3 regions of the Pantoea sp. CFCC18177 genome follow, and region 2 is predicted to be linked to each of the others. Evidence: predicted binding sites of a transcription regulator. Region 2 holds the regulator's gene; each other region holds the start of a gene.
What was found. Region 2 encodes LexA, which represses DNA repair genes until DNA is damaged. Its sites were predicted from a motif close to TNCTGTATGTACATACAGNA; they were not measured.
Positions count from the first base shown of each region.

Region 1: the regulator LexA is predicted to act here: its motif matches at 2,682-2,701, upstream of metR (HTH-type transcriptional regulator MetR).
Region 3: the regulator LexA is predicted to act here: its motif matches at 1,772-1,791, upstream of umuD (translesion error-prone DNA polymerase V autoproteolytic subunit).

Region 1 covers NZ_JBNBPL010000001.1:21,817-26,092, forward strand. The annotation lists gene ACPUC8_RS00105 (dienelactone hydrolase family protein) at 1-220, shown strand, start outside; gene metE (5-methyltetrahydropteroyltriglutamate--homocysteine S-methyltransferase) at 258-2,528, opposite strand; gene metR (HTH-type transcriptional regulator MetR) at 2,734-3,666, shown strand; gene ACPUC8_RS00120 (YehS family protein) at 3,759-4,241, shown strand.
Region 2 covers NZ_JBNBPL010000017.1:75,342-79,617, reverse strand. The annotation lists gene dinF (MATE family efflux transporter DinF) at 1-976, opposite strand, end outside; gene lexA (transcriptional repressor LexA) at 1,101-1,715, opposite strand; gene ACPUC8_RS17265 (diacylglycerol kinase) at 1,821-2,189, opposite strand; gene plsB (glycerol-3-phosphate 1-O-acyltransferase PlsB) at 2,317-4,276, shown strand, end outside.
Region 3 covers NZ_JBNBPL010000023.1:41,712-45,987, forward strand. The annotation lists gene umuC (translesion error-prone DNA polymerase V subunit UmuC) at 69-1,331, opposite strand; gene umuD (translesion error-prone DNA polymerase V autoproteolytic subunit) at 1,331-1,753, opposite strand; gene ACPUC8_RS19980 (TonB-dependent siderophore receptor) at 1,958-4,051, opposite strand.

The DNA.
Region 1 (4,276 bases), on a different contig from region 2:
GTATGGCGGTAAGGATGAAAGTATCCCGCTGGAGAGCATTGATAAGATGCGTCAGGCGCTGCACGCAGCCAATGCCAAAGCAGAGATCGTGGTTTACCCAGAAGCGGGCCACGCTTTCAACGCGGATTATCGACCAAGCTATCACGCCGATTCTGCCGCCGATGGCTGGGCGCGCATGTTAGCGTGGTTTAAGCAGTATGGCGTAGCACCCAACGCCTGATCAGTCAGGGGCGCACTCGCGCCCCCAAATGCCCCTGTTAAACCTTTTCACCCCGCAGGTTTTGCGCCGCTTTGACCATGTTCGCCAGAGCCTGACGCGTCTCCGTCCAGCCACGGGTTTTCAAACCGCAATCAGGATTCACCCACAAACGCTCTTCAGGGATACTCAGCGCCGCTTTGCGGAGCAGGTCTTCCATCCAGGCCACACTTGGCACGTTAGGAGAGTGGATGTCATAGACGCCGGGGCCGATTTCGTTCGGGTATTCAAACGCTTTAAACGCCTCCAGCAGATCCATATCAGAACGCGAAGTTTCGATGGTGATGACATCGGCATCCAGTGCGGCAATCGCATCCATGATGTCGTTGAACTCGCAGTAACACATATGGGTGTGGATCTGGGTCGCATTTTGCGCCACCGCGGCGTTGAGGCGGAAGGCATCAACCGCCCATTTCAGATAGGCCGCCCATTCAGACTGGTGCAGTGGCAGGCCTTCACGCAGCGCCGGTTCATCAATCTGGATGATGCCGATCCCGGCTGTTTCCAAATCTTCCACTTCATCACGCAACGCCAACGCAATTTGTTTGGCGATGGTTTCACGCGTCACGTCCTCGCGCGGAAATGACCAGCACAGAATCGTGACGGGGCCGGTGAGCATACCTTTAACCGGTTTGTCGGTCAGTGACTGCGCATACTGCGCCCACTCAACGGTGATGGCTTGCGGACGGCTGATGTCGCCAATAATGACCGGTGGTTTCACGCAACGCGATCCATAGCTTTGTACCCAGCCGTTTTGCGTGAACACGAAGCCATCAAGGTTTTCGCCAAAGTATTCAACCATGTCGTTACGTTCCGCTTCACCGTGTACCAGCACGTCAAGCCCCAGCCGCTCTTGTTCGGCAATTGCCTGTTTGATGTGTTGGGCGATACCCGTGCGGTAGTTTCCGCTGTCGATGTTGCCTTTTTTGAAGTCGAGACGCAGGCCGCGGATTTCAGTGGTCTGCGGGAATGAGCCGATAGTGGTGGTTGGCCAGGCTGGCAGGTTGAAGCGCTGACGCTGTGCCTGGGCACGTTCACGATAGTGGCCCGGACGTTCCACGTCTTTAGCCTGAATTTTTGCCAGACGCGCCTCGACGGCGGCATTGTGAACACGCGTTGAGTGAGCACGGGCACGAATCGGTGCACTCCACGCCGCCAGTGAAGCGGCATCTCCATTATTCAGCGCGTTGCTCAGCAGTGACAGCTCAGCACACTTTTGCAGGGCAAAGGCAAACCAGCTTTTCACTTCCTCATCCAGCCGGGTTTCCACACTCAAATCGATCGGGCTATGTAGCAGTGAGCACGATGAACCCACCCACAGCTGCTGGCGCAGTCCCACCAGCGGCTTCAGGCATTCAAACCAGCGACTCAGGTCAGCACGCCAGACGTTACGACCGTTAATTACGCCGACGGACAGTAGCCATTCAGCGGGCAGCTGTTGGTGAATGTGTTGGATGTCATCTTTACCCTGCACAAGGTCAACATGCAGGCCCTGTACGGGCAGGGTTTTGATGACATCAAGGTTCTGACCAATGCTGTCGAAATAGGTGGTGAGCAGCAGTTTGACGTTGCCTTGCAGCGCTGCGTAGGCCGGTTTGAAGGCATCACGCCACGCTGACGGCAGTTCCAGCGCCAGGGCAGGTTCGTCGATTTGCACCCATTCGATACGGCGTTTTTTCAGCTCTGCCAGGACTTGCTGGTAAACCGGCAGGATCTCTTTTAGCAGTGTCAGGCGATCAAACGATTCACCTTTGACTTTGCCCAGCCACAGATAAGTGACCGGCCCCAACAACACAGGCTTAATCTTGTGACCCAGCGCCAGCGCTTCGTCCACTTCATCCAGCAGTTGGGTCCAGCTGAGCCTGAACTGCTGACCTTGGGTGAACTCGGGCACCATGTAGTGATAGTTGGTGTTGAACCATTTGGTCATTTCAGCCGCTGCCGCGGGCTCACCGCTGGGCGCACGACCACGACTAATGCGGAACAGGGTGTCGATATCGATAGAACCGTCTTGATTTTGGTGGCGTGCGGGCACATTGCCGAGCAGCAGGCTAGTACTTAGTACGTGATCGTACCAGGCGAAATCGCCGACCGGCAATAAATCTACGCCCGCCTCTTTTTGCTGTTGCCAGTGTCGGGCCCGCAGTTCACTCCCTACGGCCAGTAGCGCTTGTTGCGAGCTGAGGCCTGCCCAGTAACTTTCCAGTGCTTTTTTGAGTTCACGACGCAGACCAACGCGAGGGAAACCGAGTGTGTGGTTCAGAATGCTCATTGGGTGTACTCCAAACGATGCGAACCCTTTATCTTCATCCAGCAAGCATGATGGCGGTCCGCTGAAGGCTTATACTGGACAAAAAGAGAGTGGCCGTATCGCTTGCTTGAGATGTTTAGCCGTCCAGATGTTTACACCGCTATCTTCTGCGGGTACTGTATGTTCCTCAAGCGCAATCTGTTCAATCTCGATGTGAAGGACTCTCATGATCGAACTCAAACACCTGAGAACGCTGCAGGCGTTACGGAATACCGGCTCTTTAGCTGCCGCCGCCGCCCAGCTTCATCAGACACAATCGGCGTTATCTCATCAGTTCAGCGACCTGGAACAGCGGCTGGGCTTTCGCCTGTTTGTGCGCAAGAGCCAGCCGTTGCGGTTTACGCCGCAGGGGGAGATTTTGCTGCAGTTGGCCGAGCAGATTTTGCCGCAGATTCAGCAGGCATTGCAGGATTGCCACGAGCCACATCAAACCACGCTGCGCATTGCCATTGAGTGCCACAGTTGTATTCAGTGGCTGACACCCGCCTTGAGTAATTTCCGTAAGAGCTGGCCGCAAGTGGTGATGGATTTTAAATCTGGCGTGACTTTTGATCCCCAGCCAGCGTTGCAGCAGGGGGAGCTGGATGTGGTGTTGACCTCAGATATTCTGCCGCGCAGCGGGTTGTTCTATACGCCAATGTTTGATTTCGAGGTGCGTTTGGTGTTGGCACCGGATCATCCGCTGGCGCAGCGTGAACATATTTCGCCGGAAGATTTGGCTGATGAAGTGTTGATGATTTATCCCGTTCAGCGTCAACGTTTGGATATCTGGCGTCATTTTCTGCAACCCGCTGGCGTGACCCCCGCCTTGAAGAATGTGGATAATACGCTGTTGTTGATTCAGATGGTGTCGGCCCAGATGGGCATTGCCGCGTTACCCCATTGGGTGGTGGAGAGTTTTGAGAAGCAGGGCCTGGTGGTGACCAAGACGCTGGGTGATGGTTTGTGGAGCCGCTTATATGCTGCGGTTCGCGATGGCGAGCAGCGTCAGCCGGTGTTAGAGGCGTTTGTACGATTTGCCCGTCAGCACGCCTGTGACCATTTGCCCTTTGTCCGCGATGCCGCGCGTCCGGGTTCACTTCAGTCCGTTTCTTTATGATCCCGCGGGCGGCGTGTGTCGCCCGTGCTGTTATCCCTGCCCTGCCTGCTCTATAATGCGCCGCCTCAATCCGCGACCAAGAGAGTTTCACCATGACGAGTAACGATGTTCTGCGCAGCGTGCGCTATATGCTTGATTTGAGCGATAGCAAAGTGGTGGAGATTTTTGCCTTAGCGGGCAGCGAAGTGCCATTGGAAGATGTGCAAGCGTGGATGAAGAAGGATGATGATGCTGCGTTTCGTAAATTGCCTGACGTGCTGATGGGCTATTTTCTGAACGGGTTGATTTTCTATCGCCGTGGCAAGAGTGAAGATGCGCCTGCACCGTCGGTAGAGCGCCGCATGAATAATAATATTTTTATCAAGAAGTTGCGTATTGCCTTTGCTTTGAAGACAACGGATATCACGGAAGTGTTGCTGAAAGCGAACTTCAAGGTGTCTCAGGCAGAAGTGGGCGCGATTTTCCGCAATCCGGATCATAAGAATTACCGCGAGTGCGGTGACCAGATTCTGCGTAACTTTTTGAAGGGACTGACGATGATTCATCGTCTTGCGGCGCCAGCGAAAAAGGCGTAGTCGCTTGGAGATCGGAGCAGGGTCGGATATAGGCC
Region 2 (4,276 bases):
CAAACATTAACGCGACAATCCCCGCCTGACGGCAGGCTGCATGCCAGATAAGTAATAATCGGCTGCGATCTTTTGCCCCGACAGCCTCCCCTGAGCATGCTTCGACCGCATAGGCAAAGCCATCCAGCGCGTAGGCGGTAAAGGTGAGGAACATCAGCAATACCGCGTTGACTGCCACCACGTCTGGCCCGATGCGCGCGCCCAACAGAGTGAGAGAGGCAAAGCAAATCTGCACCATCAGCGAACGCAGCATAATGTCGCGATTGAGCCGGAACAGGCGCGCAGCATCACCGCGCCAGCTTTGCTTGAGCAGCGTAAAATGGATACCGCGCAGCCTGAGCACGCGCGCTACCATCCATAAACCGACTCCCAGCGTCACATATTCTGCCAATGCGGTTGCCGCCGCAGCCCCCGCCACGCCCCAGTGCAGTTTCAGTACGAAGAGTAAATCGAGCAGAATATTGGCCAGGTTCCCAACGATCAGCAGCACCATGGGCGCCCTGGCATACTGCACGCCTAGCAGCCAGCCAAGAATCACCAGATTGGCCAGTGTGGCCGGCGCGCTCAGCCAGCGAATTTCGATAAATATTTGCGCCTGCTGCTGCACTTCTGGGCTACCGCCCATCAACGTTGCCGCGAGAGTGCTCGCAGGCGTTCGCAGCAGCGCAAACGACAAGCCTGCAACCAAAGCAATCAATAAGGGTTGTATCAACGCGCGCGCCAGTGCGGTTTTATCATTGGCACCAAAGGCCTGGGCCGTCAGCCCGGTGGTGCTCATGCGCAGGAATAGCAGCAGCATAAAGATGAAGCTGGTCGCTGTAGTACCGACAGCCACGCCGCCCAGATAAATAGGACTATCGAGATGACCAATCACCGCCGTATCAACCACGCCGAGCAGCGGGACAGTAATATTGGAGAGAATCATCGGCAGCGCCAGCCGCCAGAGTGCTTTATCTGAAGAGGAAAACAGCCGCATCCGCCCGTTCCGTTGTTGCGAAGATCAGCCTGATTCCTCACGCTGAACCACAAAAGTCCGACGCAAAGAATCAGTACTTCATACTGCGATAAGCGCTACCGCAGCGGGGGAGTTCAAAAAGAGATTAGAGCCATTCTCCGTTACGCACGATGCCCACAGCCAGACCTTCAACGGTCAGAGACTGTTCACGCGTATCGACCACGATCGGCTGGAAATCGGTATTTTCGGGCAGCAGATGTACAATAGCGCCCTGCTTTTTCCAGCGTTTTACGGTGACTTCATCATCAATACGCGCCACCACGACCTGGCCATTACGCACTTCCTGAGTCTTATGCACCGCGAGCAGATCGCCATCCATAATCCCGATATCTTTCATCGACATTCCGCTTACGCGTAACAGGAAATCAGCGTTAGGTTTGAACAGATTGGCATCAACCTGATAGTGCGCTTCGATGTGTTCCTGCGCGAGCAGCGGCTCACCGGCGGCTACGCGGCCAATCAGCGGTAAACCTTCGCTGACTTCTTCTTCCATCAGCAGACGAATACCGCGTGAAGCACCCGAAACAATTTCGATAACACCTTTACGCGCCAGCGCTTTCAGATGCTCTTCAGCAGCATTGGGCGAGCGAAATCCCAGTTGCGAAGCAATTTCCGCACGCGTTGGCGGCATGCCCGTCTGGTTAATATGGTCGCGAATCAGATCATAGACCTGTTGCTGCCTTGCTGTTAACGCTTTCATCCCGCCCCCTGGTTGTTTATACAGTCGCTGTGAGTATATACAGGTATTGGCGAAATGAAAACCAAAACAGCGGCGAATTAGCGCAGCGCGGTGAATCTGGAATGGCTATCGCAAATGGGACCAGAGCAGTGTGATCCAGACAAACAGGGCCAGCAAGATAGCCAGTAATACCGCCGCTGAACCCATATCTTTTGCGCGTCCTGCCAGCGGATGCCGCTCTTCGCCGATGCGATCCACCACCGCTTCGATGGCGCTGTTAATTATTTCAATAATGATCACCAGCACCACTGAGCCAATCATCAGCACACGAGAAATGACATCGATATCCAGCCAGCAGGCCACGATAACGGCGATCACTGCGGCGATCGCTTCCTGACGAAATGCCGCTTCATTCTGCCAGGCAGCGCGTAACCCCTGCCAGGAATAACCGGCTGCATTCACTATTCTTTGAAAACCGGTGACATTATTTGCCATGCTGGTGGAACCCTTGATTGATTTTGACGTCAATTTCTCGGCAGCCTGAGGTGGTGTCACCACAGATCTTCGCTGCACTTTCTGGTATGCTTGCCGCGCTTTGCTAACAAGAGGCTTTAAGTTGTCTATGTCAGGTTGGCGTAAACTTTATTACAAATTATTGAATTTACCACTCTCTATTTTGGTAAAAGGTAAGGTCATTCCGACCGATCCTGTCTCCGAACATGGGATCGATCCGACACGTCCGGTGATGTACGTTTTGCCTTATGATTCAAAGGCAGACTTACTGACACTGCGGGCGCAATGTCTGAAACATGATCTGCCGGATCCCCTGGCCCCCTTAGAGATCGATGGTACTCTACTGCCGCGCCACGTGTTTATTCACGATGGTCCGCGCGTTATCCCCTATTTCGTGGCCAATCCAGAATCCGTGAAGCTGTTTCACGATTACCTCGATTTGCACCGCAGTAACCCTGATCTCGACGTTCAAATGTTGCCGGTTTCGGTGATGTTTGGTCGCGCACCAGGACGCGAAATCCAGGGTGAAGCCACGCCACATCTGCGCATGATGAATGGTATAGAGAAGTTCTTCGCCATTCTGTGGCACGGCCGTGACAGTTTTGTGCGCTTCTCGCCGACCGTTTCCCTGCGCCAGATGGCGACGGAACACGGTACCGATAAGTCTATTGCACAGAAACTGGCGCGCGTGGCCCGCATTCACTTTGCGCGTCAACGCCTGGCGGCGGTGGGCCCGCGCTTGCCCGCACGTCAGGATCTGTTCAACAAACTGCTGCAATCCAAAGCGATTGAGAAAGCAGTGGAAGACGAAGCGCGCAGCAAAAAGATTTCCCATGAGAAAGCTCAACAGAACGCCATCGAGATGATGGAAGAAGTGGCTGCGGACTTCTCCTATGAAGCCATTCGCGTCACTGACCGTGTGATGGGCTGGCTGTGGAGTCGTCTCTATCAGGGCATCAATGTCAATGGTGGCGAACGTGTGCGTCAGCTGGCGCAAGACGGCCATGAGATTGTCTATGTGCCCTGCCACCGCAGCCACATGGACTACTTGCTGCTCTCTTATGTGCTGTATCACCAGGGCCTGGTGCCCCCGCACATTGCAGCCGGTATTAACCTGAATTTCTGGCCTGCGGGTCCGATTTTCCGTCGTCTTGGCGCTTTCTTCATTCGCCGTACCTTCAAAGGCAACAAGCTCTACTCCACGGTGTTCCGCGAATATCTGGGCGAACTGTTCAGCCGCGGATATTCGGTTGAGTATTTCGTGGAAGGTGGGCGTTCACGCACCGGTCGCTTACTCGATCCTAAAACCGGCACGCTGTCGATGACCTTGCAGGCCATGCTGCGCGGTGGTAGCCGCCCTATCACGTTTGTGCCGATCTACATCGGTTATGAACACGTGATGGAGGTGGGCACTTACGCGAAAGAGCTGCGCGGTGCGGCTAAGGAAAAAGAGAGCTTCCTGCAGATGGTGCGCGGCTTGCGTAAATTGCGCAATCTTGGTCAGGGCTATGTCAACTTCGGCGAACCTTTGCCGCTGATGAACTACCTGAACAAAAACGTGCCGGAATGGCGTGATGCAATCGATCCGATTGAGCCACTGCGTCCAGCCTGGATGACACCCACCGTGAATGATATCGCGGCGCGTTTAATGGTGCGCATCAATGAAGCCGGCGCCGCTAATGCCATGAACCTGTGTGTTACGGCACTGCTGGCATCGCGTCAGCGCTCGCTCACCCGCGAACAGTTGATTGAACAGCTCGAGTGCTATACCCAGCTGCTGCGTAATGTGCCGTATTCGCCAGAAGCAACGGTTCCGGATATGAGCGCCGAAGCGCTGCTTGACCATGCCATGGGCATGAACAAGTTTGAGACCGAAAAGGACAGCATCGGCGACATCATTATCCTGCCGCGCGAACAAGCGGTGTTGATGACCTACTATCGCAACAACATCCACCACATGCTGGTGATGCCGTCGCTGATTGCCGCCATCGTGCAGCAGCATCGTGAAGTCGATGAAGCGGAACTGCTGCGTCAGGTTAGCCTGGTCTATCCGATGCTGAAGAGTGAAC
Region 3 (4,276 bases), on a different contig from region 2:
AAAATTACGGGTCATTCCTGGATTCCCTCTACATTATTTTCTACTCATCTTCTTCTGGTTTAGCAAATCTACTTTGCAACAGGCAAGTCAACATATCGGGTCGTGTAAGCCGGAGATAACATCTCGCGTTTCATCGACCAGGCTTTCTGTATCCCTTGTCCAGCAAACCAAAGATGACCTTTTCCTTTTTTATTGATGTCATCTATCACATGCATCAGTGCTTCACTGTTGGCCTGCGGTTGGATGCGATCAAACAGGTCCAGTTGCGCGATGCCCTGACTGTAAAAGTCACCCAACATGACGCCTGCTTTCATATAGCGACATCCTTCCCGCCAGATACGATCTAATGCTTCCAGAGCAACACGAATAATGTCGCGTGTGTCGTTAGTCGGCGTCAGCAACGAACCAATTGCCTGATTACCGTAAAAAACTTCACCTTCAGCATGGGGACTGGTGCGAATAAACACGCCAATCTGTCGACAATATTGCCGCTCTCCACGCAGTTTTTCGGCGGCACGCACGGCATAGTTGCACACGGCCTCTCGCATATCGGCATAGTCAGTGATGCGCCCGGCAAAAGAGCGTGAGCTGATGATCTGCTGTTTGGTTGGCACAGCCTCTTCCAACTCCAGACAAGGTTCACCACGCAGTTCCCGCACGGTGCGCTCCAGCACCACATTGAAATGCTTGCGGATAACCCAGGTACTCTGCTCGGACAAATCTTTGGCAGTGATAATGCCCATGTCGTTCAGTTTTTTACTGATACGACGCCCGACACCCCATACCTCTTCCACCGGCACCAGTGCCAACAGTTTCTTTTGTCGTTCAGGGTTGGAGAGATCCAACACACCACCGGTTTTCGTCCATTTTTTTGCCGCATGGTTGGCCAGTTTGGCCAGGGTTTTGGTGGGCGCGATGCCTACCCCAACCGTCAAATGCGTCTCACGTTGGATCCGTTCACGAACTTCCCGGCCAAACTCTTCCAGCACACAGCAATTACGCACCCCCGTGAGATTCATAAACGCTTCGTCAATCGAGTAGATCTCAACGGCGGGTGCCATCTCTTCCAGTATCGTCATCACGCGCAGGCTCATGTCTGCGTAGAGCGCATAGTTAGAACTGAACACATGCACGTTATGGCGACGTAGCTCATCTTTGATTTTGAAATAGGGGCCGCCCATACCAATCTTCAACTTTTTGGCCTCCGCAGAACGCGCGATGACACAGCCGTCGTTGTTGCTTAACACGATCACCGGCTTGCCTTTGAGATCGGGTCTAAACACCGTCTCACATGAGGCATAGAATGAGTTCACATCCACCAGCGCGAACATTATTTTTTCAACGTTTTGATGACATGTTGCACAACTCCAAAGATCTCAAACTGGTCTGGGTCAGAGACGGGAATGATGGCGTGTGCGGCATTCATCGGTTTGAGATGCAGGTAAGGCTTCAGCATCAACTGCTTCACCGTAAACTCACCGTCTATGGCGGCCACCACCACATCGCCCTGCTCTGCTCTTAGCGAGCTATCCACAATCAGCATATCGCCGTCACTGATCCCACCTTCAATCATCGAGTCACCGCTGACTTTAATGAAATAGGTTGCGCTGGGATGCGCGACGCAGAGGTCGTTGAGGTCAATACGTTGCTCAACGTAGTCCTGGGCTGGCGAGGGAAAACCACAGGGCACACGGCTGATAAACAGGGGCAAGCTGAGGATGGCGCGGATTTCCGCGGGCTGATAAAACACCATGATGATGGCCTTCAATAATACTGTATATAAAAACAGTATTACCAATCCCCTCGGTTTGATCAACTCAGATCTTGGGGGGTTGTGCAAACCGATTGGCAGGAAAGAAGATTTAGTTTGATCGGCGTTTGACAGTGGATTAACCACCATCCCACACGGAACAGGCGGTGCCTTAGCGGGCACCGCCTGACGTCAGGGATAACGGGGTTAGAACTCCACGCTGGCGCTGAGCACCAGGTTACGTGTTTCGCCTTCCGCTACGCGCAGATTACCGCCGCTCGAGGTGTAATAATGCTTGTTAAAGATATTGTTGAGATTCAACTGCAGATGCGTTTTTTTACCCAGCAGTTGGTTATCCCAGCCAATAAAACTGTCGGCAACGGTATATGCAGGCAGAGTAAAGCTGTTGCTTGGATCGCCCGTACGCGTGCCCATATAACGCACCCCTCCGCCGAGACGGAAACTGCCCGGCAACAGATTTAAGTGCAGATTATGGCTTAAATAGACCGCCCCGGAATTTCGTGGTGCGTTTTGCAGACGGTTGCCATTATTCGTCGGATCGGTTTTATCGTTAACAATTTTCGCCTGGTTGTAGCTGTAATTGGCACTGATATCCCAGTCCGGCAAAATCTCTCCGTTCAGCTCTAGCTCAACGCCGCTGGAGCGGGCTTTATCCACGGCATAGGTTCCCTCGTTTAACGCTAAGGCAACATTGCGCTCATCGATACGGTAAAGCGCAACCGTGGCCAGCAGGGCTGGTGTCATTTGCCATTTACTGCCCACTTCATAGGTTGTGCCCTGTTCCGGTGCTTCGACGTCACCGCTGTCATCCGGGTTAGTAGAAGGTGTAAACGATTTACTTAAGCTGCCATAGAAAGAGACGGTCGGTGTCAGCTTATAAATCAACCCGGTTTGCGGCAGGAACTTATTCCCTTCGTCGCTGTAAGTCAGTGTGGAATTACTGCCTCTTGATTCACGTTGCTCATAATGCTGATAACGGGCACCGGCGACAGCAGTCCACTGCGAAGTCAGGTCAATACTGTCTTTAAAATAGACGGAACGATTGTGAATGCGGTTGAGCAGATTACTGTCAGCGGTTTTCTCCGTACTGCTGTCAGTGATGGTATCCAGGCCATAGACCGGATTGCTCAGGGTGAAGTCGTTATTCTTTGTACCGTTATAAGCGTGAGCACGATAGGTTTGGTTCATTTCATAATCAGTGCCGACCACCAGATTATGCACCATGCCAAATATTTCTGGCGTACCAATGGCGTCCCAGGAAACATATTTTGTTTTATGGTTAAAGCCACGGAACGCATCCGGACGCCGAGTGACAACACCGGTAGTAGTATTAATGGCGGTGGTGGTCATGGTGTTGCTGCTGTACTTACGTTGGTTCATACCCAAGGTTACGCGAGTCGACCAGGTATCATTAAACTGATAATCCCAATGGGTATTAAATGTCTGATTACGCCCCCACGCTCGGTTCGAATAATCATCCAGACGGGTTTTGTAGCCGATATCAATCGGTTTTCCATCAATAAATGCCGTACCACGGTCGTACGGAATATCGTATTGATAGCTTTCATAGCTGATATAAAAGCTGGCGTTATCGCCATACCATTGTAATGAAGGCGCCAGTAAATTGTGTTTTTCATTACCGTATCCACGCCAGTAGTTCTGCGCTTGCTTCTCAGCAATCAGACGAAAAGCAAAACCATTGCCCAGTGGTCCCGTAATATCAATATTTCCGGCCCCGCCGCCGGTGCTGTTGTAATGCCCACCGACAATGGTGTGCCAGTCATATTGTGGTTTTTTACTGACGACATTAATCATCCCGCCGGGATTGAGGATACCGTATAACAGCGAGGAGGATCCTTTTAATACCTCGACATGATCCGTAGTCGCATCAAGATTAAGCCCCTGGCTGCTACGGATACCGTCACGGAAAACAGATCCATCAGAGTTTGAACCAAAGCCGCGACGAACAATGCCGTCTTCTGTCTGGCCCAATGTATTCGCTTGCGACGCACCACTAACAAAACGCATGGCGTCGGACACAGTAGTAGACTGATAATCTTGCAGCTGTTTTTGTGTCACGACACTGACTGACTGCGCTTCATTCAGTTTCGACGTCGGTGTTTTACTGGCGACGGAGGTGGTCGGGCTGGAGTATCCATTATCAGCTTGTACCGTTGGTTCAGCAGCGGTAACAGTAAGGGTATTATTATCATCAGCGGCAAAACTGCTGGCTGAAGATAATAATGCACCACTGTAAACCGCAAGCCATATTTTCCCCATGGAATGCTTGCGGCGCTGAGCGGATTTATATTGGCTCATTCTTGACTCTTATCCCCTGAAATTAACACAAACTGTTTTTTATGGTTTGACCCCATCCTGTCATGCTTCCGTCTGTGATTGAGCGGGGTAGCGTGGTCGGCAGGTCCGGTATTTTTTTCGAAAAAATGCACATCCAAATGCAAGTGATAATCATTTCATCATGATTTGATGTAGTAGTAAATATGC